2 linked regions of the Prosthecobacter debontii genome follow. The protein of the gene in region 1 interacts with the protein of each later gene in a pairwise test. Links are inferred from orthologs where the notes say so. Each region holds a gene or a part of one and is shown in the gene's direction. Other genes may lie near its edges. The genes, in order: dnaE and dnaX.

Evidence for each region.
Region 2: the proteins of dnaE (region 1) and dnaX interact in binary tests that used the Escherichia coli proteins (3 or more experiments, as listed by UniProt). The link is inferred for Prosthecobacter debontii from one-to-one orthologs.

The regions. Positions count from the first base shown.
Region 1 is NZ_FUYE01000011.1:9,984-26,866, reverse strand. Bases 5,667-9,764 are described here. They hold dnaE (DNA polymerase III subunit alpha), read left to right. Parts: upstream 5,667-5,967; coding sequence 5,968-9,564; downstream 9,565-9,764. Other genes in these bases: B5D61_RS15985 (hypothetical protein), read left to right, coding at 9,662-9,764; B5D61_RS15995 (transglycosylase domain-containing protein), read left to right, coding at 5,667-5,858. In the rest of the region: B5D61_RS16010 (PSD1 and planctomycete cytochrome C domain-containing protein), read left to right, coding at 1-554; B5D61_RS16005 (DUF1501 domain-containing protein), read left to right, coding at 594-2,030; B5D61_RS16000 (class I SAM-dependent methyltransferase), read right to left, coding at 2,193-3,251; more of B5D61_RS15995, read left to right, coding at 3,432-5,666; more of B5D61_RS15985, read left to right, coding at 9,765-9,859; B5D61_RS15980 (AAA family ATPase), read left to right, coding at 9,988-10,965; B5D61_RS15975 (hypothetical protein), read left to right, coding at 10,967-11,638; pyk (pyruvate kinase), read left to right, coding at 11,862-13,280; B5D61_RS15965 (purple acid phosphatase family protein), read left to right, coding at 13,328-14,467; B5D61_RS15960 (sulfatase-like hydrolase/transferase), read right to left, coding at 14,492-15,898; B5D61_RS15955 (CocE/NonD family hydrolase), read left to right, coding at 15,941-16,883. UniProt on the Escherichia coli protein: DNA polymerase III is a complex, multichain enzyme responsible for most of the replicative synthesis in bacteria. This DNA polymerase also exhibits 3' to 5' exonuclease activity. The alpha chain is the DNA polymerase catalytic subunit.
Region 2 is NZ_FUYE01000015.1:90,108-103,159, reverse strand. Bases 2,224-5,179 are described here. They hold dnaX (DNA polymerase III subunit gamma/tau), read left to right. Parts: upstream 2,224-2,629; coding sequence 2,630-4,729; downstream 4,730-5,179. Other genes in these bases: B5D61_RS19180 (YbaB/EbfC family nucleoid-associated protein), read left to right, coding at 4,767-5,081; B5D61_RS19190 (hypothetical protein), read right to left, coding at 2,224-2,530. Outside these bases: B5D61_RS19200 (SixA phosphatase family protein), read right to left, coding at 76-732; B5D61_RS19195 (molybdopterin molybdotransferase MoeA), read right to left, coding at 786-1,949; more of B5D61_RS19190, read right to left, coding at 1,946-2,223; B5D61_RS19175 (PQQ-dependent sugar dehydrogenase), read right to left, coding at 5,186-6,490; B5D61_RS19170 (XdhC family protein), read right to left, coding at 6,588-7,502; B5D61_RS19165 (EF-hand domain-containing protein), read right to left, coding at 7,650-8,150; B5D61_RS19150 (HAD-IA family hydrolase), read right to left, coding at 8,589-9,266; B5D61_RS19145 (hypothetical protein), read right to left, coding at 9,374-9,595; B5D61_RS19140 (hypothetical protein), read right to left, coding at 9,680-9,913; B5D61_RS19135 (hypothetical protein), read left to right, coding at 10,496-10,990; B5D61_RS19130 (6-phosphofructokinase), read right to left, coding at 11,030-12,124; B5D61_RS19125 (D-alanyl-D-alanine carboxypeptidase family protein), read right to left, coding at 12,181-13,052. UniProt on the Escherichia coli protein: Part of the beta sliding clamp loading complex, which hydrolyzes ATP to load the beta clamp onto primed DNA to form the DNA replication pre-initiation complex.

The DNA.
Region 1 (16,883 bases):
GCGACACCATTCTGGCCACCACCCACCAGCTCAACCTGACTCCGTATGGTCCGCCGGTGCCCATTTATGAGGATGCCAATGCCCAAGTTGTGGTGGGTATGGAGAAACCCATGGGGGCAAACCAGGAAAACCGCCGCAGCATCTATGTGACGCAACGCCGCAGCACGCCTGTGTATCAGCTCGCGGCTTTCGACGCGCCGCAAATGGAGCCTAACTGTGAGTTGCGCAACGTCAGCACCGTAGCTCCCCAGTCCTTGCTGATGATGAACAGCGCGTTCCTCGTCGCGCAATCCCGTGAATTTGCCCAGGTCGTGCAGAAACATGCAGGTGTTAAGACCGATGCTCGCACTCAAGCCGCCACAGCTTGGCGCTTGGCCTATGGCACCACACCCACCGCCGCAGATGTGAGCGAACTGGAAAACTACTTGGCCGAGCAAACCGCCATCCTCTCCAGCCGTCCTCTCAAGAAGGGGGACACTCCGCCTGCCGATAACGCCCTGGCCAGCCTGTGCCAAGTCTTATTGAGCTCGAACCGCTTCATGTATGTGGATTGATCCTCACTGCCCCTGCATTCCTTGACCCGTCTTCCTGCCATGTCCACCTGCCTATCACGCCGTCACTTTCTGGGCACGAGTGCTTTCAATCTCGGTTCCCTGGGTTTGCTTTCCTTGCTCCAGCAAGATGGCCTGATCGGAGCCGAAGCTCCCGAAAAGCCGCTGCTGGATCGGGTGACCTATGACAACCTGCCGAAGAAGCCGCATCACGAACCGAAGGCCAAGGCGATGATCTCGCTCTTCATGGGCGGCGGTCCCAGTCACATCGACATGTTTGATCCCAAGCCCCTGCTGAATAAGTGGGACGGCAAAATCTTCCCCGGCGGCGAAATCAAATTCGACAATGCGGGCGGTGCGACCAAGACGGTGATGGGCAGCCCGTTCAAGTTCAGTCGTCATGGCGATTCGGGCATGGAACTCTCGGAGCTCATCCCACACACCGCTACTCTAGCGGATGATATCTGTCTGGTGCGCAGCATGAACCTGACAGGCATCCGCAACCACGTCGCCGGCATGAAGGCGCTGGATACGGGTAGCGGCATCAGTGGTCGTCCCGCGCTAGGTAGCTGGCTCAGTTACGGCTTGGGTAGCGTTTCGCAGAATCTACCCGCTTTTGTCTCCCTGGTGGTGGGAAAAAACCCGCCCGGCTCACCTTACTGGGCCAGTGGTTTGTTGCCCTCGGTTTACCAAGGCACCCATGTACGTGAGCAGCAGCCTCGCATCATGAATCTGGACGCCCCTGACTACCTGAAAGGAGCCGCCCAGGAAAAGCAGCTTTCGCTTCTCGAAAAACTCAATGGAAGGCATCTCTTGGAGCATCCCGGTGAGCTGGACCTGCAAGCCCGCATCGCCAGTTATCAACTGGCCGCCCGCATGCAGACAGCAGCTAGCGATGCCCTGGACCTGAGCGGTGAAACGGAGGCCACCAAGGCCCTCTATGGGCTCAACGATGATCGCACCCGCCGTCTCGCCGAGGCCTGCATCATTGCCCGCCGTCTGGTGGAGCGCGGGGTTCGGTTTGTGCAGATCTGGGACTACTCCTGGGACATGCACGAAAACATTAACGAGGCCCTGGTGCGCCGCTGCGGCAACAATGACCAACCAAGTGCGGCTCTGGTGAAGGATCTGAAATCACGTGGCATGCTGGATAGCACGTTGGTCTTCTGGGGAGGTGAAATGGGCCGCCTGCCCGTGATTCAAGGGCGTGGCAATGCCAAGCCTGGTCGCGATCACAACACCGACGGCTTCAGCATCTGGATGGCTGGGGGCGGGGTGAAAGCCGGGCACGTGCATGGGGCCACCGACGACTGGGGCTTGAATGCCGTGGATCAAGTGGTGCATCATTACGATTACCTCGCCACGGTGCTGCATCTGTTTGGCCTGGACGCCAACCGCCTCACCTACAAGCGCAACGGTCGTGCTGAAACCATTCTGAATGGTCAGCCTGGGCAGGTGGTGAAAGGGATCTTGGCGTAGATGAGTCTCTGGCCTTAGAAAGTGATGTGGGCACTCCTGCCCGCAGTCGCAGGTCTTGAGAGCTTTTGTGTCGGAATACCGCATCCATTCTATCGAAGTACAGGCCCTTCGATCATTCACCTCGTAGCGATGTCTTGTGACGTGCGGGCAAGAGTGCCCACATCACTTCTCCAACACCAGCACCCGGAAAGACCGGCCCATGAACGCCGGATGTGTCAGGGATTGGAACTGCCTGAGCAAAGCCTGCGTCGAGCCATCTCGACGCCCCTCCAAACTCGCCAGCACAGGCATGGCGAGCTTCCCCAGGAAACGCCCTTGTAACTCGTAGCTCCGGACTTTCAGCGACGCGGCTTCGGCAGTCTCGATCAGGCGGGTGAAATTGATGTGCGTGGTCAGGTCGCATTCGCCCAGATTTTCCAGGACTCGGTCATCGGTCTGATGCTGGGCGTAGCGGCGCAGCGTGCCGGTGCTGCGCGTCGGTGAATACAGTTCGAAGTCATCCAGGCCGTAATCGGCGATGTAAATCTGCCCATGAAAGGGCACCTTGATCAGCTCTTGCATCCAGGCCAGAGCCGCGAGGTTCACCTCGGTGGTGTAGCCTTCGGGCAAGTCCGTCGGCAAGCGAGCGAGTTCACTCTCCAACTCCGAGGAAGATAGCGCCGCGGGCGTGAAGGTCAGCTCGCCTCGGTCAGCCGCCACATACAATTCGTGCCAAACCTGACCATTCCACCGCACGAGATGGACAGGCATGGCATCAGGCAATTCATTGCACAAAAACAGGGCTGGCATGGCCGGAAGCTCAGCCAGAGAAGACACCCATTTCACCCGCTCACCGAATCGTTCAAGCCGTTGGCGCTGAACGACCTCGTAACGGGGATTGGGCTCGACAATGAGGTAACGTAGCCCCTTCGTTCCCTGTCTACCCAGGAGTTCCTCGCAGATATCCTCGGCGAGTTGGCCATCATGCGCGGCTTGCTCGATGACTGCAAATTCTCCCGGACTCCCCTGCTCTTTCCATCCCTGAAGCGCCAACTCAGCGAGCAGCCGCCCATACAATGGCCCGACACTGACCGCCGTGTAGAAGTCTCCGCTACGCCCGATGCGGCGCGGGCCAGGGCCATAGTAGCCATGTTGAGGATGATACAGCGCCTTCTCCATCACCTGAGCAAAGGTCAGCCTGCCCTCCTGAGAGTTGGCAAGATCATCGTGCAGAATGCGCATTAGTTCAGTCATGGGAAACAAGTGGCGTAGGGGCGTTGCTGCCGTTAGAGTAGCCGCCCCTGCATTCAAGGGCATCTCCTCATGTTCGGCAAAGATTTGGAAACTCAACCCCAGACGAACTGGCGCGGCGTGTCCGGGCTCAAAACCCCATTTTACCGAAAGACATGGTTCAGTGCCCTCATGGCTCTAATCATTCTCGCTGGTGTCGCCGCCCTGGGCGCTTATGCCATCATCGTGGCTCCGCTCAAAGCTAAGGCCGAGACTTACGATCTCACGGAGATCCGCAAACTGGAGGCCGCCAGCATCATCTACGACCGCAATGGCGACGAACTCTCCCGCATCTATGTGCTGAACCGCACCCCAGTGCCGATCAAGGACGTGCCGCAGCACTTTATCGACGCCCTGACCGCTCAGGAAGACAGCCGTTTCTTCAGCCACGATGGAGTGGATTACATCGGCCTGATCCGCGCTGTGTATTTAAACTTCCGCGCTGGTGAAGTCACCCAGGGAGCCAGCACGATCACCCAACAGCTCGCCCGCCAGACTTTCGGGCTCATGGAAAAAAGCTACAAACGTAAGATCATGGAGGCCTTTGTGGCGCAGCGGATTGAGCGTCAATACTCCAAGCCGGAAATCCTGGAGCTCTATCTGAACCGCATCTTTTTCGGTCGCAACTTCTACGGGATTCAGGCAGCGGCTTTAGGTTACTTCGGCAAAGATGCCCGAGACCTGACGGTGGAGGAAGCCGCCACCATTGCGGGCCTGATCAAGAGCCCGAACAACATTGAGCCGATCCGGCATCCTAAGCGCGCCATCAAGGAACGAAACTACGTGCTGGACCGCATGGTCATCGAGGGCTCCCTGAGCCGAGACGATGCCGAGAGTCTGAAGCTGAAACCCATGGTGACCGCTCCCCAGAGCAGCGATCCCAGGCTCAGCTATGCCTTTGACAAAGTGAGGCAGGAAGTGGTGGCCCTACTCGGTGAAGAACGCGCTGCCATCGGTGGCTTCCAGATCTACACCAGCATCGACAAAGACCTCCAGCGAGCCGCCGAGACGGCCATGAAAAAGCGTCTCGCAGAGGTGGAAACCCGGCCGAACTACCCTCACCAGACCTACACCCAATTTCGCGGGATTTTGACGGATTGGCGCAGCAAGATCAACAAACACGAATTGCCCGCCGATACGCCACGCCCGCTACCCGAATATCTGCAAGGCGCTGCGATCGTGATGGACAACTCCGATGGCTCCATCCTGGCCATGGTCGGTGGCCGCGACTTCATCGACAGCCAATACAATCGCGCCACAGATGGCCTGCGTCCCGTCGGCACCGCCTTTACCCCCTTCGTGTATGCAGCAGCTTTCTCTAAGCCCGGCTACTTCCCCATGACGCCACTGGCGGATGAACCGCTGAGCAATCAGCGCATCATGATCGGCGGCTTCACCGGCATTCTCGGGGAGTGGGGCATGGAGGTGGATGATCCCAAGTGGTCACGCCAACCCATCAGTTCCCGGGAGGCTCTCGTCGGCTCTCATAACTCCGCCACCGTGCGCTTGGGAGAGCGAGTCGCCTTGGAAGGCGGGCGCTTGAAACAGGATTTCAAGGACTTCGTCAAACGGGCTGGCATCGGCACCGAGCTGCGGGACTATCCTTCCAGCTTCCTGGGTGCCTCGGAGGCTCGCCTGGATGAAATGTGCCTCGCTTACTCCTGCTTTCCCACTCAGGGTAAGCGCCCAGCGAAACAGCACCTGATCCAGCGCATCACGGACTTCCGGGGCAAGACGGTCTATCAGCTGGATGAAAAGACCCTCCAACCGGTCCGGGCCATGGACGAGATCGCGGCCTATCAGGTGCATACTTGCCTCTCGGAAGCTCTGCATCGCGGCACCGGGGCTCCCTCGATTGAGTATGGTCTGGGTGATTTCCCTGCCGGTGGAAAAACGGGCACGCACTATGAGTTTAAAGACCTCTGGTTCCTCGGCTACACCTCCTCCGTCACCTGCGGTGTCTGGGTGGGCTTCGACAAACAAAAGACCATTTATCCCGGTGCCTTCTCCAACAAAGTGGCTCTGCCGATCTGGACGGACATCATCAATGCCTCCACCAAGGGCCGCACGCCTCAGGAAATCGATCCACCGGAGTCTGCCGATCGCGTGGAAATCTGCCGCGTGAGCGGTCTGCGTGCCACGGACTACTGCTATGACAAAGTCAAAGGTCCCGATGGTGTCGAGCGCTCCGTCCGCAGCACTTATTATGAATACCTGCGTCCAGGGACGAGCTACAATACCACCTGTCCCATCCATACCGGAGAAGGCCTGCCTGCCGATCTAGCCGCCTTTCACCGAGCCATCGTCCAGAATGCCAACACGGCGATGATGGCCGATGCTAACAAATACGTGAACATCGAGCCCGTGCATCTCCAGGACCCCATCATCCTCGGTGATGATCCCTACAACTCTGAGAAGCCTGTGCTCCGCGCCCGCCCCGTCAACGACGACGGCACCCCCATCCTCCGTGCGGTGCCCGTGGATGTCGGTGAAGGTGATCCCACCGAGCAGCCCATCATTCAGCTCAAGCCACCGCCGCCGATGAAGATCGAGCTGTGAGGCTTTAGGCTCTCCTTCACCTAGCTGATCCTACGGGATTGGCTAAATCTCCCGCCGCGCGCATTTTTGAGGCGAAATGTAGCGGCAACTGGCTAGGTTGAGTGGGCCAATGGCAGATTCCTTTGTCCACCTCCATGTCCACTCTGATTACTCATTGCTCGACGGCGCTTGCCGCATCGGGGATCTAGTCAAGCGGGCGCAAAAGTATCAGATGCCAGCCGTGGCGATCACGGACCATGGCAATCTGTATGGAGCCATTGACCTTTACATGTCGGCTCTGAAGACCAAGCCGAAGGTCAAAAAAGGCGAAGAACCCAGCCCTGAAGATTTGGCGAAGGTCGTGAAGCCCATCATCGGCTGTGAGGTCTATCTGGCCCCCGGCTCCATGCACGAAAAAAAGGAAGTGCAGGGCCGCAAACGCGCTTCGCACCTGACCCTGCTGGCCTCCAGCAACGAGGGCTACGAAAACCTCTCCCGCATCGTCACCGAGGCGCATCTCTACGGCCAATGGTACAATCCCCGCCTCGATAAGGACCTGCTGCGCAAGCATAGCAAGGGACTCATCTGCCTGAGTGGCTGTATCAATGGTGAGATCAATCAACTGCTGCTGACGGATCGCCCGGCAGAAGCAGAGAAGAGCCTGCGTGAATTCGTGGAGATCTTCGGGCCCGATAACTTTTATCTGGAGCTGCAAAACCATGGCATGGAGCAGCAGCGCACCGTCACGGAGCAGCTTCTGAAGTGGAGCAAAAGCTACGGGCTAAAAACCGTGGCCACCAATGACGTGCATTTCATGGATCGAGATGCCCATGAGAGCCACGACATCATGATCTGCATCGGCACGGGAGCCAACGTGCATGACCAGAACCGCATCACCTACTCCCCCGAGGTCTATTTCAAAAGCCCAGCGGAGATGCGCGCCCTGTTCTCTGAATTTCCCGAGGCCTGTGACGCCACCCTGGAGATTGCCGAGAAGTGCAACATCAACATCCGGCTCGACTCCACCAGCATCGACCGCTACCCGCAGTATCCGATGGGGGACGTGGCGGGCAATTGGCCGGACCGTGTGGCCTATCTGCGTCACCTCTGTGAGGAGGGCTTGATCCGCCGCTATGGACGCGACCGTGCACTCAATGACGAGGTCCTGCGCAAGCGTCTGGACTATGAGCTGGCCTTGCTGGCGGAAAAGAACTTCACCAGTTACTTCCTCATCGTCTGGGACTTCATCAATTGGGCGCGTGAGCACGGCATCCCCGTGGGACCGGGACGTGGTTCGGCGGCCGGTTCGGTGGTCGCCTTCGTCCTCGGCATCACCGACATTGACCCGCTGCGCTTTGAGCTGGTTTTCGAACGTTTCCTCAACCCGGAACGCGTCAGCCCTCCCGATATCGATATCGACTTCTGCCAGACCCGCCGTCCCGAAGTCATTCAGTATGTGCGCGAGAAGTATGGTGAGTTGAGCGTCAGCCACATCATCACCTTTGGCACCATGGGCGCCAAATCCGTGATTCGTGACGTGGGCCGTGTGCTCGGCTGGAGTTATGGCGATGCGGATCGCCTCTCCAAGATGATCCCCACCGAGCTGAACATCACGCTCAAGGATGCGGTCGAGAAAAACCCCGAGCTGAAGAACTACCTCGATACCGACAGCAACGCCCAGGAACTTTGGAAGCACGCCACCTTCCTGGAGGGCATCACCCGCGGCACCGGTATCCACGCCGCCGGCGTCGTTATCGGGGATCGCCCGCTGTATGACTTCATCGCGCTGACACGTGGCAACGAAGAGGAAATCGTTTCCCAGTTCGCCATGAAGCCGCTCACTGAGCTGGGTATGTTGAAGATGGACTTCCTGGGTTTGAAAACCCTGACCGTCATTCACGAGGCCGAGTATTGGGTGAAGAAGCGGTTCCCGGATTACAACACCTCCAACGCTCCGTTGGACGATGTGAAAACCTTCGAAATGCTGCAACGAGGCGAGACGGTCGCTGTGTTCCAGATGGAATCCGGCGGCATGGTCAATACCTGCAAGCAGCTGGGGCCCGATAAGATCGAGGAGATTATCGCTATTCTGGCCCTGTATCGTCCAGGGCCGATGCAGTTCATTCCCGACTTCATTGCCCGTAAAAAGGGCCTGGAGCAGGTGGAGTATCCGCACCCGCTGCTGGAGAAGATCTCCAAAGAAACCTACGGGATTCTGGTTTACCAGGAACAGGTGCAGCAGGCGGCGAACTTGCTCGCTGGGTTCACCCTCGGTCAGGCTGACTTGCTGCGTCGAGCCATGGGTAAAAAGGATGCCCAGGAGATGGCTCGTCAGCGTCTCGTCTTCGTGGATGGCTGTCAGAAGACCAACGGCATCGCCCCGAAGCTGGCGAACGAGATCTTCGACTTGCTGGAAAAGTTCGCCCAATACGGTTTCAACAAGTCCCACTCCGCAGCTTACGGGATCGTGACTTACCGCACGGCTTACTTGAAAGCCAATTTCCCGGTCGAATTCATGACGGGCGTGCTCAGCCTCGAAGTCAGCAACACAGACAAGATTGCCAACTTCGTCAGCGAGTGCCAGCGCATGGGCATCGTCATCCTGCCGCCGGACGTGAACAAGTCCGAGATGGCCTTCTCACCCGAGCGCACGAAGGACGCCGATCCCACCACCGATGCGCCGAACGCCATCCGTTTCGGCCTCGGAGCCATCAAGAACGTCGGTGAAGGCGCCATGAACACAGCCGTGGAAGAACGGCGGAAAAATGGCCCTTACAAAAGCCTCGAAGACTTCTGCTCCCGCCTCGACACCAAGTCCGTGAACAAGAAGATCATGGAGTCCCTGGTGCGTGCCGGGGCCTTTGACTTCACCAAGGAGGATCGTGCCTCCATGTTCGCGCGGCTCGATCAGGTGCTCGCTTCCGCAGCCCTGATGCAGAAGGACAAAAAGGCGGGTCAGGGCGGTCTCTTCGATGACTTCGCCATGGCCCCGCCGAAGAAAAAATCGACAGTCGAAGTCAAGGTCACTCCCTGGACGCTGGAAGAGACCCTGGGGTATGAAAAGGAACTGCTCGGCTTCTACGTCAGTGGTCACCCACTCGACAGCTATCGCGGTCACTTCGAATCCAATAAGCTGACCCGCATCATCGCGTTGGAGGAGGTGGACACCAGTGCCAAACCGCAGACGGTCACCATCGCGGGCATCATCAACACCCTGGAGGTGAAATACTCCAAGAAGGACAATCGCCCCTTTGCCACCTTCACCTTTGAAGACTTCACCGGCCAGATCGAGATGATGGCCTGGAGTGATGACTACGAAAAGCACAAGGAGCTCTTGGTGGTCGGCAACGTGCTCGAGATCCGCTGCCGCTGCATGAAGGACCAGCGCACGGAAGGAAACCGCTTTGCCCTCAGCAGCATCAAGCCGCTCCAGCCCAAAAAAGCCCGGGATCCCAAAGCGGGTGAAGCCGGAAGCGAGCCCCCAGCCCCCAAACCCGCCGCTCCACCTCCGCCACCGAAACCGCTCGTGCTCCGTCTGGACTGCCGCAAGCACAGCCAGATCGACCTGGAGCGAATCCACGAGGTGCTGGTGAAGTTCCCCGGCGAACTGCCCGTCATCTTCGAGTTCAGTTACAACGGCGGCAGCAAAGTGCGCCTCCAGGCTGGCGATGACTTCCGTGTGACTCAGACCAAGGATCTCGTGCAGCAGCTCATGATTTGGCTGTAGGCAGGCGTCGAAGCCTTGAGAGCAGCCAATCATTGCATTTTGCGCTAATTGACTCGCTCCAGTCTCAATAAACCCCCCTTCAGTCTCAGGCGGCATCATGCCGGGTGCCCGCGGAGCAATGCCGGGTGCCCGTGGAGCAATGCCGGGTGCCCGTGGAGCAGTGCCGGGTGCCCGTGGAGCAGTGCCGGGTGCCCGTGGAGCAGTGCCGGGTGCCCGCGGAGCAGTGCCGGGTGCCCGTGGAGCAGTGCCGGGTGCTCGCCGAGCAGTGCCGGGTGCCCGCGGAGCCATGCAGTGAGCCCCTGGAGCCGCGCGGTGAGCCCATGGAGCAAGGTTGAGTGGCACTATCACTTCCCACCGCCCTCTGGGACGCTGCCGCGTGTGTCGGGCCTTGCAAGGCTCCGGCGATGACGGTAGCCTTTTCTCATGATCACTCGCATCCGAATCCAAAACTACCGCTCGTTTGTGGACGCCGAGGTGAAGTTACGGCCCTTTTCGTTGGTGGTGGGAGCGAATGGATCGGGGAAGAGTAATTTGCTGAGAGCCTTACAATTGGCTTTCCGCAATCATACGCCTTTTGAGAGAGATTTTGTGAGCGCTGATCCCATCCCGCTTGAAAAGCACGTCAATTATCAGCTTGAGAAAACAACTATCCAAGGTTGGTTTGACGACAAATTAGTTCGCTGCACTACGGATGATAAAAAATCCGGCGACTTCATTAGGGCATCCGAACCAGTTTGGGTTTATAACATTCATCCCGGTAGTGTCAGCGGCATTGAAGACGTGATTGACTCTTCCACTGTTAAAGCTGACGGACAGGGGACCGTACAGGTTCTTGAATCCCTGAAAAGTGGAGATCGAGAAGATTTATTCGATTTAGTGGAGGCAAACTTTAAATGGTATGTGCCCGAGGTCGAAAAGCTGAGCCTTCGCACTGTCGAAAAAGGTAAAAAACAAATTCAGGTAAGAGAGAAATCGCTCAAGGAACTTCTGCCAGCCACTGAGCTCTCCGAAGGCACTCGGCTCATCCTCTGCATTCTCACCATCATACATCAAGAGGAGCCCCCCCCGATCATCTTGCTGGAAGACATTGATCGCGGTCTGCATCCACGCCTGTTCGAATACATGGCTCCTTTGATGAAGGACATCGCCGAGCGACATGACATCAACATCCTCGCGACGACGCATAACCCTTATCTCGTGGACTGTTTCAAAGACGATAAGGACGCCGTCATCATCGTGGAGAAGAAGGATGGAGCGAGCACACTGAGCACCCTCGCAGATCGTCTGGAAGGCTTGGATTACGATTCGGTCGATCCTGATGACATGCCCCTTGGCAATCTGTGGTTCTCTGGCCTTGTCGGGGGTGTGCCAGCCAAGATTACTCGCCGTCCAGAAAAGTGATATGGCGAAGCACCTCTACATCCTCTGCGAAGGCGAACTGGATGAGATGTTCTATGAACGCCTTGCTGAGCGTGTCACAGGACAGGATTTTCAAAGCGATCAAGAGTTTCGTGTCCGGCATGGTTCCAATTGGAAAACCGCCTTGGCGGCCTCCAAGCTGTTGATCAACCGTGTCAGGCATTGGCAGTCCAAGCAGGAGGTCGCTGTAATCATCGCCGTGGATAATGATCGTGCTCCCGGTCATCCAGGCGGCAATACTTACCCTCGACCTTTACCCAAGTTCGACCTGAACAAGCAGCCACGTTATCCGCAGTTGGTCGCGATGGTAGAAAGTGCTCTGGGACAGGATCGTTCTCAATGGCCCATTGACGTGGCTTTAGCGGTCCCTGTGGAAATGATCGAGAGTTGGGTGGTGACCTTGCTCAAACCCGACGAAGCGGAGGATTTACCTCCCTACAGTGAGGCTTCAAGTCCGCTAGCGCAGCGCTATTATGGGACGAAACCGCCGCCACAACTCAAAGACCTCCGCGATGCCGAAGCGAAGTCACGAGACATGAGCTTAGACGAGCTTTTCTGGACGGCTGCGGAAGCCGATCTTGATCCGGCGGCGGCTGTGTCTCGAAGTTTGGCGCTTTTCCTTGAAGACTTACAGGGTTGGAAAGAAGTGGAATAGGCCTCCGAGCCCAGCCTCCGCTCAAGCCCGTTCGCTCATCATCATCGGAACTTACGCAAAAGCGGTGTGGCGCTATCGCTTCCCACCGCACTCCGGGACGCTGCCGCGTGTATTGGGGTGTCGTAATAGCAACATCTTCTTGAGCACATCCTCACCCGGCATGGCCTGCCTCATGCTTCCTTGACGGGATTGCCGCTTGAATCCCCCCGTCCCCGCTCCGACCATGCCGCACATGCGCAAGACCAAGATCCTTTGCACGCTCGGGCCTGCCACCGAGTCCGCTGAAGTTATCAACAGCCTCATCGAAAAAGGGGCCGACATTTTCCGTCTCAACATGAGCCACGCCTCCCATGACTGGGTGCGCATGGTTTACGGTCGTATCCGTGAGGCCGCTGCCAAGGGTTCCAAAGAAATCGCTGTGCTGATGGACCTCACCGGGCCGAGCATCCGCACGGGTGATGTCGAACAACCGTGGCAGCTCCAAGTGGGTGATTGGGTGGAGTTTCGCTGCAAACCCGACCTCTCCCCAACGGTCCCGCTTTCCGTCACCGTCAATTATCCCGATTTGGGCAAGGATCTGAAGATTGGTGACATCATCATGGTGGATGGCGGCATGATTCAGATCAAAGCCACGGAAGTGAGCGAAAAGCGCGTCATCGGCACCGTGCTGACCAAGGGCGAGATGAAATCCCGCCGTCACATCAACCTGCCCGGCGTGCCCGTGCGCCTGCCGCCACTCACGCAGAAGGATTACGCCGATCTCGACCTCGGGGTGGATCTCGGCGTGGACTATTTCGCCCTCAGCTTCGCCCGTGAACCGGCGCACATTCAGCACCTGCAACTGCTGCTGGAGCAGAAAGGCAGTAAAGCCCGGGTCATCGCCAAGATCGAAAACCAGCAGGCGCTCAACAACATCGACACCCTCGTGGAGGCCAGCGGTGGCATCATGGTGGCTCGTGGTGACCTCGGCAGTGAATGCCCCATTGAAGACCTACCGCTGATTCAACGGCAAATCGTCGAGCGCTGCTCCTATCACGGTCGCAAGGTCATCGTGGCGACCCAGATGCTGGAAAGCATGATCGAAAACCCCGTGCCCACCCGCGCCGAGGTGACGGATATCTTCAATGCCGTGATCGAGCAGGTGGACTGCGTGATGCTCAGCGGCGAGACCAGCGTGGGCCGCTATCCTGACAAGTGTGTCGAAGTGCTGGATACCGTCATCCGTCGGATCGAGCAGAAGTATCCCTCCGGCCGCTTCGCCAGTGATGCTCCGCTGAAAACGAACAAGCATAAAACTGTCAAGGCTGCCATCCTGCTGGCCAATAGCATCCCGGGTTCTAAGCTCCTGGTCTTCACGCTGCGTGGGGTAATGGCGCATCTTCTCGCGCATCAGCGGCCCGAATACGCCCCGATCTTCGCCTTCACGCCCAACCTGCACGTCAGCCGCACCTTGGTGACCGCGCGCGGGGTACAGCCCTTCGTTTTATCTTTCGATGAAGGCAATCCTGAGAAGGCGATCCGAGATGCCATCGAAACCCTGCGCAGCCTAGGACACATCAAGGCGGGTGACCCTCTTGTGATCCTCAGTGATGCCCTCTACGACGGCGTCAACGTCGATGCCATCCTCCTGCGCGACGGCTGATTCTCCTCACAGAAAGACGGGTCAGGCGGCGTATCTTTGCGCCTGCCATGATTCGTCTTTCTGCGGTTCTCGCCCTCACCCTTTCTGTCGCCAGCCTTCAGGCGGCACCCATTGAGCGTCTCTGGCTGAGTCACGCCTTTGAAACGCCTAACCAACTTGTCGTTAACTGGGAGACCGAAACTCCCAGTGATTCCACCGTGGAGTTCGGCGCTTCAGAAGCTTTGGGCACGAAGGTACATCGGGATGAAAAGGTCACGCTCCATCATGTGGAAATCCCGCTCGCTAGCCCAGGAGGGCGCTACCATTACCGTGTGCGCTCGGGTGAGGAGACCTCGGCCATTCATTCCTTCAAAGGTTACCCCAAAGACGAGCTCCGCATCGTCATTGTCGGCGATTGGGGTTATTCGAAGGTCACGGATTTCAGTGCCTTGATGAAGGATGATCCGCATCTCATCATCAGTGCAGGAGACAATGTCGCCAGCTTGCATGAAAAGGGTCGCGAGGGCATGAAGGCCTTCAGTGCTTTGATCGCCAGTCAGCCCGCTTTGTTCCGCTCCATTCCGTTCATGCCGATCCTGGGCAATCATGATCGTGAGATCACTCCACGGGGTCCCAAGCCTCCTGAACACCCGGTCTATGACGTCGAGGCCCAAGCTTACCGTGAGTTCTTTGCTTTGCCCGGTGATGAATGGAAGTGGCACTTGGATCTGCCCGAGTTCGATATCCGTTTCATCGCCCTCGATCTTCAGCACATCAGTGACTTCGGCAGCACTTGGCAGACCTGCCATCCCTTTGATGCCCAGTCGGAGCAGTTTCTCTGGTATCGCGATCTGATGGGCCAAAGCTCGCAAGGGTTTGTCTTCACGCTCATCAATGAAAAGCAGACGGCGGTCGAGAGTCAGACCAAGGGACTCTGGCACGAGTGGTTTTCCAAGGGCAGTGCCCTCATCTCCGGGTTCGGTTACTTTGCGGATCGGGCCGAGCTCAAAAGCGGCCTCCCCTATTACAACACCTGCCTGAAAGGCGATGGCAGCCCCTACAAGGACCCACGCTCGAAGTTCTTTGCCCAGCAAGACAACTACCTGCTACTGACTCTCCGCCGTGGGCAGCCCGTGACGATTCAATTCAAGAACCTGAAAGGCGAAGTGCTCGATACCACTCACATTGAAAAACGCGTGAAGCCTTGAGCCTTCACCACCTCTGCTTTGTCGTTATCGCTTAGCACCCGGGCTGACCAGCAAGGGATCACCCTGTTCGCGTAACCAATTTTGCAATGTCTTCTCCAAGGAGGTGATTCGCTCCTGGTGCTCAGATTGTTCACTGAGATCGTGCATCTCATCGGGATCGGCATCCAAATCAAAGAGCTGTTTTCGCTTCGCTTGCGGATAGCTGATGAACTTCCAGCGCCCGTCACAGATCATCCGCTGCGTATTGGTGAAAGCACCGGTGACAAACTTATGCACCTGAGACACTTCCTTTTTCAAAAGAGGCACCAAACTCAGCCCTTGAACGGTCGCTGGAATCGGAATCGAGGTGAGTTCACACAGCGTGGGAAAGAGATCTCGTAAGGCCACCAGCGCCTCACTTCTCTGCCCCTCGGGCAACCCCGGCCCTGAGATCACAAGCGGTGAACGAATGCTGTGCTCATACTGGTTTTGTTTGCCCAATAAACCATGGCTCCCTAGAGCAAGTCCTTGATCGCTGGTGAAGACCACGATGAGATCTTTTCGACCTACCTCCTGAAGCGCACCCATGATGCGGCCGATCTGGGCATCCACGTCACTGATCATGGCATAGTAGATGGCCAGTTCCCTTTTCACCGCCTCAGCATCCCGAGGTGTGGGCAGCAGCAGTTCATCTCTGCCTTGAAGATTGCCATGATCGAAGGGATGCACGGGCGCAAAATTACGCGGCAGATTCAGCTTCGCCGGATCATAGCGGTGGGTTTCATCCGTCGGCCATTGGCGCGGATCATGAGGAAAGGCGAAGTTCACATGCAAAAACATGGACTCTCCTGAGGGTGTATCGTGGATGGCCTGAAGGGCTCCCTCGGCGATGTGGCGGCTGTTATCAGGGTCTAAGCCGACGCCTTTATCCAGCTCTGGTTTCCCCTCCTCATCCTTGAAGGTCCAGCCGCGATACCCAGTGCGCGGATGGCCTCTCTCATCCACGGTGGGTTCGGGCAGCCCCATAGCCCCGCCACTGGTGTAAAGCCCACGTGTGCCAGTATAACCCCGTTGTTTGGGGTGACCATCATTGTGCCACTTCCCGGAATACCACGTGTGATACCCAGCCTCTCGGAAAGTCTGCGCCATCGTCTTCAAGGCAGGATTGATTACTCCTGACGGATACTGCTGACAGGCCCGGAAGGGCGTGCAGCCTGTCAGCATCTCGGCCCGGCTGACATGACAGATGGGATAGCCCGCATAGGCCCGTGTGAAAGCTGTGCCGTGAGCCGCTAAGCGATCCAGGTTCGGTGTGTGAATCGTTTCGTTACCCAAGGCATGCAGCGTGTCAGGCCTTTGATCATCTGTAACGATGAACAGAATATCGGGTGCAGCATGGAGAGTGCTGACCAGGAATAAGAGGCTCAGGCTGCGTCCCCATCTCAATCTCATGAGGTAAGCTAACTAATCACCGGCTCTGATACTTTCCATTCGATGACCGCTTTCTCCACAAAAGTGCTTCCTTATCCAGCGTTGATTCTCTTCATGACGTTTCGGTATCTCTCCCTTGCAGCTCTCTTCACCCTCACCTGCGCTGCAGTCGCCCAAGAGGCGGATGTGGCGGTGAAAACCAATGTCATGGTGAACATGCGAGATGGGGTAAAGCTTGCCACGGATATCTACTTACCTGCCAAGGAAGGCATCGAGCAGCCAGGGGCCTATCCCGTCATCCTCACGCGTCTGCCTTACAACAAAGACGGTGCCAAAAAGCTGGGCCTCTATTACGCAAAGGCAGGTTATGTTTTCGTCGCCCAGGACTGCCGTGGCCGCTACGCCAGCGAAGGCACTTGGCACTGGATGACCGATGATGGACGCGATGGGGTGGACTGCGCGAAGTGGATCGGCCAGCAGCCTTGGAGCAATGGCAAGATCGGAATGATCGGGACGTCCTACGTCGGCGGCACCCAGCATGCCATGGCTCTGGAGGGCGCCCCTGAGCTGGCCACCGTGATCCCCGTGGATGCGGTCTCCAACTGCGGTGTGCAGTCCATGCGCAACGCAGGTGCTTTCGAGATGCGTTTCTGGAACTGGATCATGCTGAATTCCGCCAAAGGCAGCGCCGCCTCCCAAGATCCCGCCACGGCCGCCGTACTGAAAGAGATGGTGGATCAACGTTTCGATTACCTAGCCCATTTGCCTCTTCGGGCTGGCACCACCCCGCTGAAGCTCGCTCCTGAATACGAGAGCTGGCTGATCGATGCCATGAAGCATGGTGCCAACGATGCGTTCTGGACCCAGAACAACATCTTGGAAAACACGGCTAGCTACAAAGACATCCCGGTTTACCTCGTCGGGGGCTGGTATGACTCCTGGGCAGGCAACACGACGGCAAACTTCGCCGCACTGTCGAAGACGCTGAAGAGTCCTGTTTACCTGA
Region 2 (13,052 bases), on another replicon or contig:
GCTGGTTCTTTTCTTCTCTTGGGAGTGATCGTTTTCACCTACCTGCAGAAGGCCTAATCCCCTGCCCTTTTTTCTTCAGTCGTCGCCCTCGGCGACTGAGATCCCTGCGTAAAGCTGAGGAAAGCGGCGTTCCAATGTTTTCGGCGTGATGTAGCCGATCAATTGCGCTTGTCCCCAATCGGCCAGCCCCCAATAAGCCTGGGGGATCGCCATCAGGACGGCAGTGCAGGTCGGCATCCGCGGAACCTGAGCACGCATCAGCATCTGATCAGCAAATTCCTGAAGCCCGGGATTGTGTCCAAAGATCATGGCGTGAGCCCAGTTCTCGTCGAACTGCTGCACCACTTTGAGAATGCGTCCGGCCTCGGCCAAATAAAGGCGGGAATCCAGGAGCAGCGTCTCCAAAGGCATCCCCAGCGTTTCCAAGGTAATTTTAGCCGTCGCTAGCGCCCGAGCTGCCGTGCTGGAGACCAAGCGATCCGGCAGAGGGAGGAGTGGCGATGAATTTCCACCTCCAAAATAAGTCCGGTGGAGAAAGGACGCCACAGCCGGTGCGGCTTTGAGCCCCCTTTCGTTCAATGGACGATCATGGTCTGCCAAGCCGGCCAGAGCCCAACTGGATTTGGCATGTCGGATAACCGTGAGATACTTCATTTCGAAAAAACCGTTTTCCCTCGCATGAGGGGTGCCAAGTGTCAAACCACAGGCCGACTCTGGTGAGAAAGCCAGCATGGGCTCCCTAAACATTCGAAAGCATCCGCGAAAAAGCGCCTCTGGTTTTACGCCTAAATCAAGACCTCCACGGGCTCCCCTGCTGCCACGGTCGCTCCCGCCTCCAAACGCAGGAGAGCATCCGCCTGACTAAGAGCAAAAAGGGCATGGCTTTCTTGAAGACCTTGAACACGAAAAGCACCCTCCTTCAAAATCCCACGAAGATAATGCGGACGGTTTCCATCATTGTGAAGGGACTGGGCCGAAACGACCCGCAAACGAGTGGGCTCAACCTGTCTAGCCCCCATCCTCTTCATCAAGGCAGGTTTCACAAAGATCTGATAAGTGACGTAGCTCGAGACCGGATTTCCCGGCAGTCCGAAGATCAGTTTCCCCTCATGCTGTGCGAATAAAAAGGGCTTCCCAGGCTTCACATTGACCCGCCAGAGATCGGGTTTGATCCCAAGCGCCTGGAGAGCAGGTTTGATCTGGTCGTGATCGCCAACGGAGACACCACCACTGAGCAACACCACATCATGCGTGGCCAGCAGTTGCTTCAGTGTCTGCACGGTCTGGTCGAAATCATCCTGGCAATGACTTGAGGAAATGTCCTCGATCCCCTGCGCCATCAAGAGCGCTTGCAGCATGAAACCATTGCTATTGTAAATCTGCCCTGCCGAAAGGGGTAATCCGGGTGCAATCAATTCATTGCCCGTGCTCAAAACCGCCACTCTCGGCGGCTTAATCACCCGAATCGAGGTGAATCCTTGGGAAGCAAGCACGCCGATCCTGCCGGCGGTCAGTTTATCCCCCACTTTCAAAATCATCTGGCCCTCACAGAGGTCTGCACCCCGGTGGCGCACATTTTCGCCAGCCTGCAAAGACTCCTGCCAGCGGATGGAGTCCCCTGTGCGCTCCACATCCTCCTGCATCACCACGGCATCCGCACCCGCTGGCAGCGGCGCACCCGTGAAGATCCGGATGGCTTCCCCTTCCCCACAGACCAGATCAAGCTGAGCCCCGGCGGGCTGTTCTCCCACCACCTTCGCAAAACCAAGAGCACGGCTCTGCACGGCATAGCCATCCATCATTGAATTGTCGAAACCGGGCAGCGGCACGGTGGCGAGCACATCTGCCGCAGCAAAACGTCCGAGACTTTTCAATAGCGGCAGAGACTCTTCTTTCGAACAGGAGATCGCTGCCAAAACTCGCTCGCGTGCTTCTTGCTCGGAAATCATTGCACAGGAGGTTCGAGATCCATCACCGGGGATTGTCCGCCCAAAGGAGCTGGCGACATGGGGGGAGGCAATCCTGGAGCCTGGCCAGGAACCGATGAAGGTGCGGTCGAAGGAAGCGCCCCAGCTGGCACAGCGCTTGTATCCGGCAGCCCTGTGACAGGTAATAAAGGCATGGGCATGTCTGGTGAAAAGGCAGGGGTTGAGCTTGGCCCAGCGGGTGGCACCGTTGGGGTGACGGGAGGGGCTGATCCTGAACGCTTAAAGATGACTAGATTCGCCACACGGGGCTGGCCTTGAGTGATATCTGCAGTCAAATAGCGCCCCTTACGTTCGGGCGTGAGTTTGAGTTTCGACTCGACGCCCGTGGCATCCAAAGCGATCAATTCTGCCGCAGCAGGTAGATCAGGGAGTCGATCGCAACGGATCAACACATAGTTTTGCTCCGGGCTGACCATTTCGACAATGCCAACCAGGACCGTTTTAGGCGCTTCTTCGGGCTTTTTTTTCTTTTTAAACAAGCCGCACCCAGGCTGAACCAGCATGAGAAGAAGGCAGAGAACGGTGGTTACAAATTTCCGCATGGGTGAATCCTAATCATCCCCGACCAGAAAGCCAGAACAGGGAGAGACTTTCGCCAAAATCCTCTCGCCACGCCAGTGTGGCACGCTAGCATCTGTCTTGTGAGTTACCAGGTTTTCGCCCGCAAATACCGTCCCAAGACTTTCGCAGATGTGCTCGGCCAAGAGCATGTGGTGCGCACCCTTCGCAATGCCATCGCCCAGAATCGTCTGGCCCATGCCTATCTCTTTGTCGGCCCGAGAGGGACTGGGAAAACCTCCACGGCGCGTATCTTTGCCAAAGCCCTGAACTGTCCGGATGGCCCCAATGTGGACTTCGATCCCGAAGACGAAATCTGCCGCGAAATTGCCGAGGGCCGTAGTCTGGATGTGCTCGAAATTGACGGTGCCAGTAACAACGGCGTGGATCAGGTACGAGACCTCCGAGAAAGCGTCAAATACGCTCCCTCGCGTTGCCGGTATAAGATCTATTACATTGATGAGGTGCACATGCTCTCCACAGCGGCCTTCAATGCCCTGCTGAAGACTCTGGAAGAACCCCCCGAGCACGTGAAGTTCATCTTCGCGACCACCGAGGCCAATAAGATCCTTCCGACCATCATCAGCCGCTGCCAGCGTTTCGACCTGCGTCGCATCCCGAACACGATCATTGCCAAACACCTGCTCCACATTGCTTCACAAGAGAACGTGGATCTCGATGAAAAAGCCGCGTTTGCCATTGCCAAAGGTGCCGATGGGGGCATGCGCGATGCGCAATCCATGCTGGACCAGTTGGTGGCTTTCTGCGGCAATCAAATCCGTGAAAACGATGTGCTGGAGATCTTTGGATTCACGGCCGCTCAGGCGGTGAGCCAACTCGTGCAGCACATTCTGGAAAGCGACACGGTCGGGGCTCTACGCCTAGTCCATGAAACCAGCGAAGCTGGCAAAGATCTGGGGCGTATGCTGGCGGATCTCATTCAGTATTTCCGCACCCTCCTCGTCAGCCAAGCCGATACCGATGCCGCAGCTGAAGATCTGGAACCCGAGATTGCAGATCGTGTCAATGAACAGTCTCAGATGGCAACCACGGAGCAACTCCTTCGGATCGTCGACGGTTTGGCCGAAGTGGATGCACGCATGCGCTGGGCCACTAACAAGCGTCTGCATTTTGAGCTGGGTGTCATCCAGGCGGTGCAGCACTACAATGAGGTGAGCATTAGCGACATCATCCAGGCCCTCGATGGCGGTGCAGAGGCTCTGCCGCGCCCAACAGCTCGTCCGCAGCCAGCTCCGGTCATTGCACGCCGGGCCTCCGCCCCTGCCTTGGAGCCCCGCGTAACCGCGCCTATTTCCGCACCGAGCCCGGCCGCAGTAGCCCCCGTTCGGGAGCCGTCACCACCTGCTTCCAGCGGAGTGCCGGAAGCACGTTCTTCGGTCCCTGCCGAACCACAGCGCGCTTCATCCCCGTCACCTAAAACGGAGGCCCCCATTGAATCCGAATCTGAACCCGAGCCTGAACCGGAATCCAGCTTGGATGATGAGCCTTCGCTGCTGCAAGACGAGCCTCAGCCATATGAAAACCAAGACGAGCAGCCTTGGTTTGATGATGATGCCCCGACATCCGCATCCCCACCTGCCCCTTTGACACCGGTTTCCGCACCTGTATCCGCTCCAGAGGCCGCGCCACCGTCATTCACCAACGAGGAATTCCGTCTGGAACTGCTCAATCTCGTCCGAGCCAAGCGTCCCCTAGCCACCGCATGGCTGGAGCCAACCACGGTGCTGAGCATGGATCGCGGCATCATTAAGCTCGGCTTCCCGACTTCAGAAAGCCACGCCAAAGAAAGCCTGGATCGTGACAATCAACGGACCTTCCTCGAAGGGCTCGCTCAAGAGATTCTGGGCAAATCCATGAAGTTCCAGATGCTCGTGGATCCCAGCCTCAAGCCCCCACCGGCGGCGGAACTGTTTGCGTTTGACCTTCCCGCAGCGACGTCGGCACCTGCTCTGTCAGCTCCGCCTAAACCCGCTACAGCCCCCTTGCCGGTGGCACAAGAGGTCGCTGAACTCGCACCTGCCCCAGTCCCGGCGGCAGTTCCACAGGCTGAATCCTCAGCATCCCCCATCGATGTGACAGCGGAGTTCCAAAATGACCCGCTCATCAAGAGCGCCATTGAAAAATTCAAGCTCAAGCTCGCCGCTTCAACCCCTCAATCTTAACCCGACATCCGAATCCCTTTCCCAAGTTTTTCTTTTTATGAATATCCAGAAGATGATGAAACAGGTGCAGGAGATGCAGGCCCAGATGCAAAAGTCTCAGGCGGCTCTCGGCACCAAAAGCTTCGAAGTCTCGGTCGCCGCTGGCAAAGTGACTGTGACCGCCAATGGTCACGGGGATGTTCAGAGCATCAAGATCGCCAAAGAAATCGTCGATCCCGAGGACGTGGACATGCTCCAAGACCTCGTGCTTTCCGCAGTCCAACAGGTGCAGGCCAAGGTGAAAGAAAGCCAAGCTGCCGAAGTGAACAAAATGACCGGTGGCTTGGGCTTGCCTCCCGGTCTCGGCTTCTAAAACCAATCTCGTTTTCGACTGCACCAGAGCCAATCCCCCTGGTGTAGTCCGTCGAGGGACAATGCGAGGGGCCCCAAACATACCCTCCGAGGCAAGGGGTGAGCTTACTCGCCCTTCCAGGCCACTCGCCAGATGCAATTCCCGGTGTCATCGCTGACTAGCAACGCACCGTCTTTGGCCACGGTCACACCGACCGGTCTGCCCCAGACATCGCCCTCAGGCGTTACAAAACCGGTCATGAAATCCACATACTCTCCCGTGGCCTTCCCACCGTTGACTGGCACGGCGATGACCTTATAACCGGTCCTGCGAGTGCGGTTCCAAGAACCGTGCTCAGCCGCAAAGATCCACTGGTGATATTGCTGAGGAAATTGAGTTCCCTCGTAAAAGGTCAGACACAGAGACGCGGAATGCGCCTGGAGGATCACATCCGGTGTGACGACTTTATTCTTCAAGTCAGGTCGGGCTCCATCATGGCGCGGGTCTTGATGCCCTCCCATGTAATACCAAGGCCACCCGTAAAAGCCTGCCTCCTTCACGCGAGTGATGTAATCCGGCACAAGGTTATCTCCGAGTTCATCCCGCTCATTGACTGAAGTCCATAGCTCTCCTGTCTTCGGATGAATCGCCAGCCCTACAGGGTTACGGATGCCCCAGGCATAGACTTGTTTGTTTCTACCGTGCGGATCAGATTCAAAGATTCGAGCCCGGTCCTCTTCAGCTTGATTCCAGTCCACATTGGATTTCGAACCAATGGAGGTAAACAAACGCTTCCCATCCAGAGAGAAAACAATATCCCGAGTCCAGTGTCCTCCTCCCGTAAGCTGACCGCCCGCCGAGAGCGACAAGACCTCCTCTGGCTTTGCTCGGGCCTCTGTATCGCCGTTTTGATACGGCAGCCTCACCACAGCATCCGTGTTGCCAATGTAGAGATGTGTCGGTTCCGCACCTGGCGGATAAAAGGCCAAACCGAATGGTTGGTTCAAACCCTTGGCAAACACCTTTCGCAGCTCCGGTTTTCCATCGCCATCAGCATCCCGAAGGAGCGTGATCTGATCTGATTTACTCTCAGCGACCAAGATGTCACCGTTAGGAGCCGTCATCAGACGTCGAGGTTTCTTCAAATCGCTTTGATACAAGGTGACTTCAAAACCCGGTGGGACTTGCGGCCAAGCTTTGTCGGGTGGCTTCACCTCCTTTGGCCGATTCATGGCCGATTCCTTTTCTGCAGGTGCGGGTAAATCCTCGACGCGAATCTTTCGACGCACTCCAGGTGCGTCTGAGGTCCAATCACCCATGGCATCTTGGCCCGTCAGCAGAAGTTTTTCATCCGCGCGTGCAGCCATCGAGACCATCATCCCGACCGCGATGGCCCAAGTCACACAAGCGCTATCAATGCATCGTTTCATGCCATGAAATCGCAGGGACGATCCCAATCACGTGGCCTAAAACACCAAGCTCCAAGAGATGACTCATCGGGTTAGAGGCCTGCTCAAAACTCTTTTCTCAAGACACCACAGGTGTGGGCTTTGAGGCTGCTGATCTTTCGCAATCACGAAGGAACCCACCATCGCTGCGTGTCATCACCGCTTGAATCTCGGCAATGATCGAGAGTGCCGTTTCCTCCGGCTCTGTGGCTCCGAGATCCAATCCGGCGGGGCCATACACATCCCACTTCATGGCATTGTCAGGCTCCCAGCCTTCCTCCAGCAACCGTTCCAGCAGCCTTTCTTTCCGCGGCCGAGGGCCTAGCAGTCCCACATAACCGAAGGTCTGAGACAACGCCCATTTGAGGGCCACAAAGTCCTTTTCCTCGTGATGGTTCTTGATGACGATGGCCGTCCGCTCATCGGCGTCAAAATCGGCCACTTCAGCGGGTGCCGATACGATGGCGCTCCAGCCTAAAGCATGTGCGAAGCTGAGGAGACCTTCGTTGCCAGGAGTATCACCGACCAGAATCAGGCGCACCGGAGGCAATAAGATCTGTTCGAACCCTGGCCTCCCCTTTCCTGCCAAGTGGCGTGAGGACGATCCTGCGCATGGCGAATCGGGTTCCATACAAACGACCGCCAAGGCCGGCTGACGTTCTGCCATACACTGAGCCAAATATTGCAGGAATGCATTCCCGGGTCTGATCCACTCGATAAAGATCTGAACGGAACCATGACAACCCGAACGCTTTTGGGTATCCATCCAGAAACAAGTGGGAACGCCTGTCTCAATCACGCTCTGAGCCCGATGCACCACCTCTTCCTCTAAACATCCTTCACTGAGACTGCCCACAGCTTGGCCATCTCCCAGCACCAACATTCGCGTCCCCGGTTTCCGAAAGCTTGTGCCCAGAGTATCCACTACGGTGGCGAGGGCCATATCTGAAGTCGCAGCCGAAAAGGCTTTGATTATGTCTCGAAGGTCTTTCATGAGAGGAGAAAGTCACATTAAAAGTTAGGCAGTTCTGACCCGAAAAGCGGAGAACTGATAAGGCATCGGATGCCTGTGAATCACTGCGCCTACCGAGTTCCCCGAGAATGAAAAAAGATCGGCCTCCTCTCAGTGGACATATGCCCTTCACTTTTTATCCGGGACTGCCCCAGACGGAGATGCTGGTGGAGGAGTGGGCGCATTCCCGGTCGAGCCTTGGGGTGCGACGGGATTCCCCTGCCCTTGCTCCTGCGGCTGGGCACTGTCAGGCTGGGCTGGTGAGGTTGTATTGCCTTGCACCGCCGACTGCCCTGTCGTGCCCGGAGAGGCCTCCGCCCCGCCTGCGGTCGTGCCACCGGTTCCTTGAGTCGTGGCGGCACCCTCCACACCCGAGTTGGTGATGCGGCCAAATTCTTCTTTCGATAACTGCCCATCGCTATTTCGGTCCAGGCGATCAAAGAGTGTCTCAGGATCATTCTGGAGTTCATTCATGACCTGATTCAAAGAAGCACGGGCATTCGTTTGGCGTTGTTCTCGGCCTGTCGAATTCACACGGTTGGTATCAGCGTTTTCACTCACAGGCGGCTGTTGTGCCTGAAGGCTCAGACTCAACAGCAGGGTCATTGTCATGGAGATCAAAGGTTTCATAAGAAAAGGGTTGGTTTCTAAAAGCCTTCGATACCCTTCCCTCAGGTGGTCGTATGCCACATGCTCACCAAAGCCTGACTCCGAGCATCTTAAACCACCATGACTAGCCACGCAGTTGCTCTCATCTCATCACAAAGCACCTAACAAACAAAGATTCAGAACTCGTCTCTGACAGAGTCGTTGGAAACAAAGCACTCACTTTCTGTGGGAGAAAAGTGGTGCCCAGGGAGGGATTCGAACCCACGACCAATTGGTTAAGAGCCAACTGCTCTACCACTGAGCTACCTGGGCAAAAAAACTCATCCTTTTGAAGTGGTACGCAGGGAGGGGATCGAACCCTCGACCAATTGGTTAAAAGCCAACTGCTCTACCGCTGAGCTACCTGCGCGGATGGGGCGTTTTACATACCCGCGATGCTACTGTGCGCAAGTCGGATTTTCATTTTTCACGGACTTTTTCAAGCAAGTGCCACAGACTCTGTTCTGGACGCGAAACAGCGAAGGCTTTCCAGCCTAAGACACGAGCTCCCTGAATATCACAGTGATCATCATCCCCCACATGCCAGCTTTCTTCTGGAGTGGCCTCCATCAACCGCAGTGCAGTGTCAAACATCCGTGGATGCGGTTTAGCTGCTCCCACCTCACTCGAGAGAATGACATGTGAAAAATACGATGTCATCTCATGCCCTTCTAGGATCTGCAGCAGGCGGCGATCAAAGTTCGACAACACACAGAGGGCATGATCCTGGGCAAGGTCATCCAAGACTGGCTTCACATCGTCGAAAACAATCCACGCTTCAGGCTGAGCGAAATGACGATACAATCCGTCAAACAATGGCTCAAAAACCTCTCTGGGGATAGCCGTGCCCAATGCCGTTTCAAAGACTCTCGCGGCCAGCTGTTGCCACCATGACCTTTCATCATCATCCGCTTTCACGCCTTCAGGGCGATGCGGCGGCGGTATCTGTCCCCAAAGAGATTTGAAGGCTCGTTTCAATGCCGTCTCGTCCACCTGGATACCATGTCTCGCCGCAAACTCGGCATAGGTGCGGCCAACCGGCTGGCTCACTTGGATCAGTGTCCCTGCGGCATCGAAAGAAATGAGAGGTCGTGACATTCACTATCCATGCGTGAGGATCGTCAAATCTCCCACAAACAAAATAAAAAACCCCGCGCTTTTTGAGCGCAGGGTCTTGGAAAACGAGGGTGATCCCGGGACTGAGTTTACTCAGCAGCAGGGGTCTCCACAGCGGCGACCACCGCTTCTTCGGCCTTGGCCTTGGCAGGAGCCTTTTTCACCGGAGCCTTCTTGGCACTCTTCTTAGCGGCTTTGGGCAAACGCACAGCGGATTTGCGGCTGAGGCCAGCCTTCGCAAGAGCTTTCTTGCGAGCGATGTAGAGTTTACGACGACGACGTTTGATGGTTTTATTGAGTTGCTGGCCCATGGTGGCTGGTATTGAAATGATTAAAGCGGCGCGCAGATTGACACCTTCACCGGGGTAATCAAGCGCGAATCTTCTCTCAGCGATTTAAGGCTGGGGTTTACTGTCTTCTGCTGAGGCTGGTGCCGAGGCAGGTTCCGTCGTCGATGCGGCCGCTTGTTCCGTCGGCGGCACTCGGAAAAGCTTGCCTGTATAGGGATCTTTCACCGCCTCTCCTGGGGCCATGCCCGTCACATCCACCAACTGCTGCTTCTCCGCAAACGGACTGTTGACCATGCCAGGTCGCCCCGGCACTGGCGTGCCATAGGGGAGATCAGCCATGGAAGGTTTTGGAGAGGGAGCTTCAGGTTTTGGCTTGAGCTCGTTCAGTGGGCGTGCTGGCTCCAGCGGAATTTTGGGAACCTCTTGAACCCTATCCTCAGGGCTGGTCTCCGGCTTAACGATTCGTTTGGGGGGGCTTGGGCTTGAAGTGCCCCCCGATGCTGCGGCCAGATAACGGCTCTGTTCAGTGCGAGGACGATACGGCACGTGCGCCGACGAACTCGGCACAAAGGGGCGAGAGTCACCACTCAGGTAACGGCTGGGAGCGAATACGGGATTGTACGCACGACTCCAGTAGGTGAGCAATCCGTCGCGCTGAATAATGTTCCAAGACTCGCGAGGCGGTAGCTCGCAACCGGTTAAAAAGCATAAGGCAACCAGCGTGCTCGCGCGCATGATGGAACTTAAACTGGGCGAAAGGGTTCTTTTCATAACGGGAGATGGATGCGGCAATGAGCGTCCACTCATGTACAATGCCCTAAGATGTCCGGCTTTAGCAAGCGAAGACTGCCTGGGAGAATTCCGCCGAGAAATTCGAAAACATCCTTGCAGGCTCGAGCCGCGTTCATTTCAATCATCACCGTGTCCGAATCCCTTCCCAGCCCACGCCAGCTTTTTCACATGCTCGACAGCGGGCGGTTGACCCAAGAGCAATTTCGTGAGGCCATGGCTCAGCACGCCCGTGAGGTCATTGTCGAGATGGAAGAGGACCATCTAAATCCGGCCATGGCCTTCATTGAGCAAATGATGTCGCGCCGAGCCGCTTCTAAATTGCTCAAGAAGCACGATGAAACCCTCATCCGTGAGGTCTTGTTGGCGTTATCGGATCTCTCAGATTTCCCGCCTGGACGTTGGCTCTGGAATGCAGGTCACCCGCATATCCCACTCCATGCTTTTTTCCGCAGCCACAAGGAGCCTGTTTTCCGCATCGCATCCTTAGAGGCCGCCCCCCAGACGGTGGCCGTCATCGTCGAATACGGCATCAGCGGAATGCCGAAAGTGCTTCACAAAGAAGAAATTCGGCTACGCAGGGACCGGCGTAATCAATTGGGCCTTGAACGGCGCCGATCGCTCTAAGCTATCGCCGCCGCCCGGATGTGTTGCCCCACTTTGCCATCACTCGACACCGACGGCGCGATCTCCAAAGCAGATCCCGATGCTACGGCCCGCGCGGATGATCTCACTGTCAGGTTGCACGAGGCGAAGCTGATTCACAGCCTCTTCGATGCTCACATCCCCCACCTGGTAATGCTGATAGCTCACCATGCGGCCAAACTTACCTTCTTCGATCAAGTGGACAGCCTTGGCACCGAATCGGACGCCCAGGATACGGTCTAGGGCGGTGGGAGCCCCACCACGCTGGAGGTGCCCCAGGGTGCACGCACGGGTCTCTTTACCGGTGAGGGACTCAATCTTCTTGGCCACATAATCACCGATGCCCCCCAAGCGGTCTTCGCCCTTACCGCCTACATTTTCTTTCTTCAGCAGCTCGCCACTCTCGATGCGTGCCCCTTCCGCCACGACCACCAGGGTGCTGTGCAAACCTCGGGCATCGCGCTGACGGATCGCATCGGCCACATGCTCCATGTGAAAAGGAATTTCGGGGAGCAGAATCACATCTGCACCACCGGCCATACCGCCGTAGAGAGCAATCCAGCCCGCGTGACGGCCCATGACTTCCAATACGATGACACGCTTGTGACTTTCTGCAGTTGTGTGCAATCGATCCAAAGCATCCACCACAGAATGGCAGGCCGAGTCAAAACCAAAGGTCATGGCGGTCGCCTGAATGTCGTTGTCGATCGTCTTCGGCACGCCGATGACGGGTACCCCCATGCCGTAAAGCTGCAGCGCCGTGGTTAGAGACCCGTCACCACCCACCACGATCAGCGCACCGATCTCGAGGTGGCGTAACGTGTTCTTGGCTTTCTCGACGATCTCGCGTGGCACTTCAGCCACGTTCCCTTCCCCCACCTTGGCGACGAAGTGACCTTTATTCGTCGTGCCCAGGATGGTGCCCCCCAGCTTCATGATGCCTACCGTGCGGCTCGGGTCCAGCATCATGTAATCTCCTGGTGGCAGCAGGCCTTCGAATCCATCCCGAAAGCCGACCACTTCCCACCCGAGCGTGTGAGCAGCGCCGACGACGCCGTGAATGACTGCATTGAGGCCGGGGCAATCGCCGCCACTATTCAGGATACCGATTCGCATGGTTCGTTAGGGATAGGGTTGATGTAAGGGAAAAGGGCCGTCGATTCAGGGCCAGTTTAGAAATGGTTCAACAACTGACGCTCGTCCGTGATAGGACGACCGGCTGCCAGCCATCGATCATAAGCCGCCCAACTCTGCTGAAGAAGGGCATGAGCTTCAGCCGCAGGATTAGCCGAGCCGATGACCACCACCACCATGCGGTGGCGGTAGATGAGGCTAGACCCATCGGCCTGCTTGGTCACGGAGGAGGGACGCTCTGCGGTCACGACGATGCACCCCCCCGAGCGCGGTGTGGACGTGTATTTGAGACCATCAATGTTCGACACGCCGAGCAACTGATTCGTGTTATTGAGCGGGAGATTCATCTGAGAATCCCCACGGTAAACCGTGATGTCACGGGTGCGCTGATTGGTGTAAAAACGCAGCGCCGGACGGGAGATAGCATACAAGCCTAAGCGCGCCATATCCGCAGCGGTGGAATAAGGCACCGCGCGGGTATTCTCGTAACCGTGAGGATTTGTAAATTTGGTATGGGTGGCTCCCTCACGTGCGGCAAGCTGATTCATCTGCCGCACGAATTCCACCAAAGGGTCTCCTGTGCGCTGGAGCCTTTGCAAATGATCACGCCCGACAAAGTCACCCAGAGTGATGGCCGCCAAATCGTCGGACGTCATCATGGTTGCATAGATCAAATCACGGAGCGTGAGCCGGTCGCCAGGCTGGAGACCGAGAACATTGTTTCCGGCGATCTGCGGTGCATAGGCAGGCACTGTGGCTAAAATATTGACCCCCGCCTTCGAAGCCGCCGCCCAGTCGAGAGTCACCATCGCCGTAGCAACTTTCGCCAAACCGCCAACCGGACGTTTTTCATTCGCCTGAGAAGCCACATGAACCTTGCGGTTGAAACTATCCGCAGCCAGCACGGCTG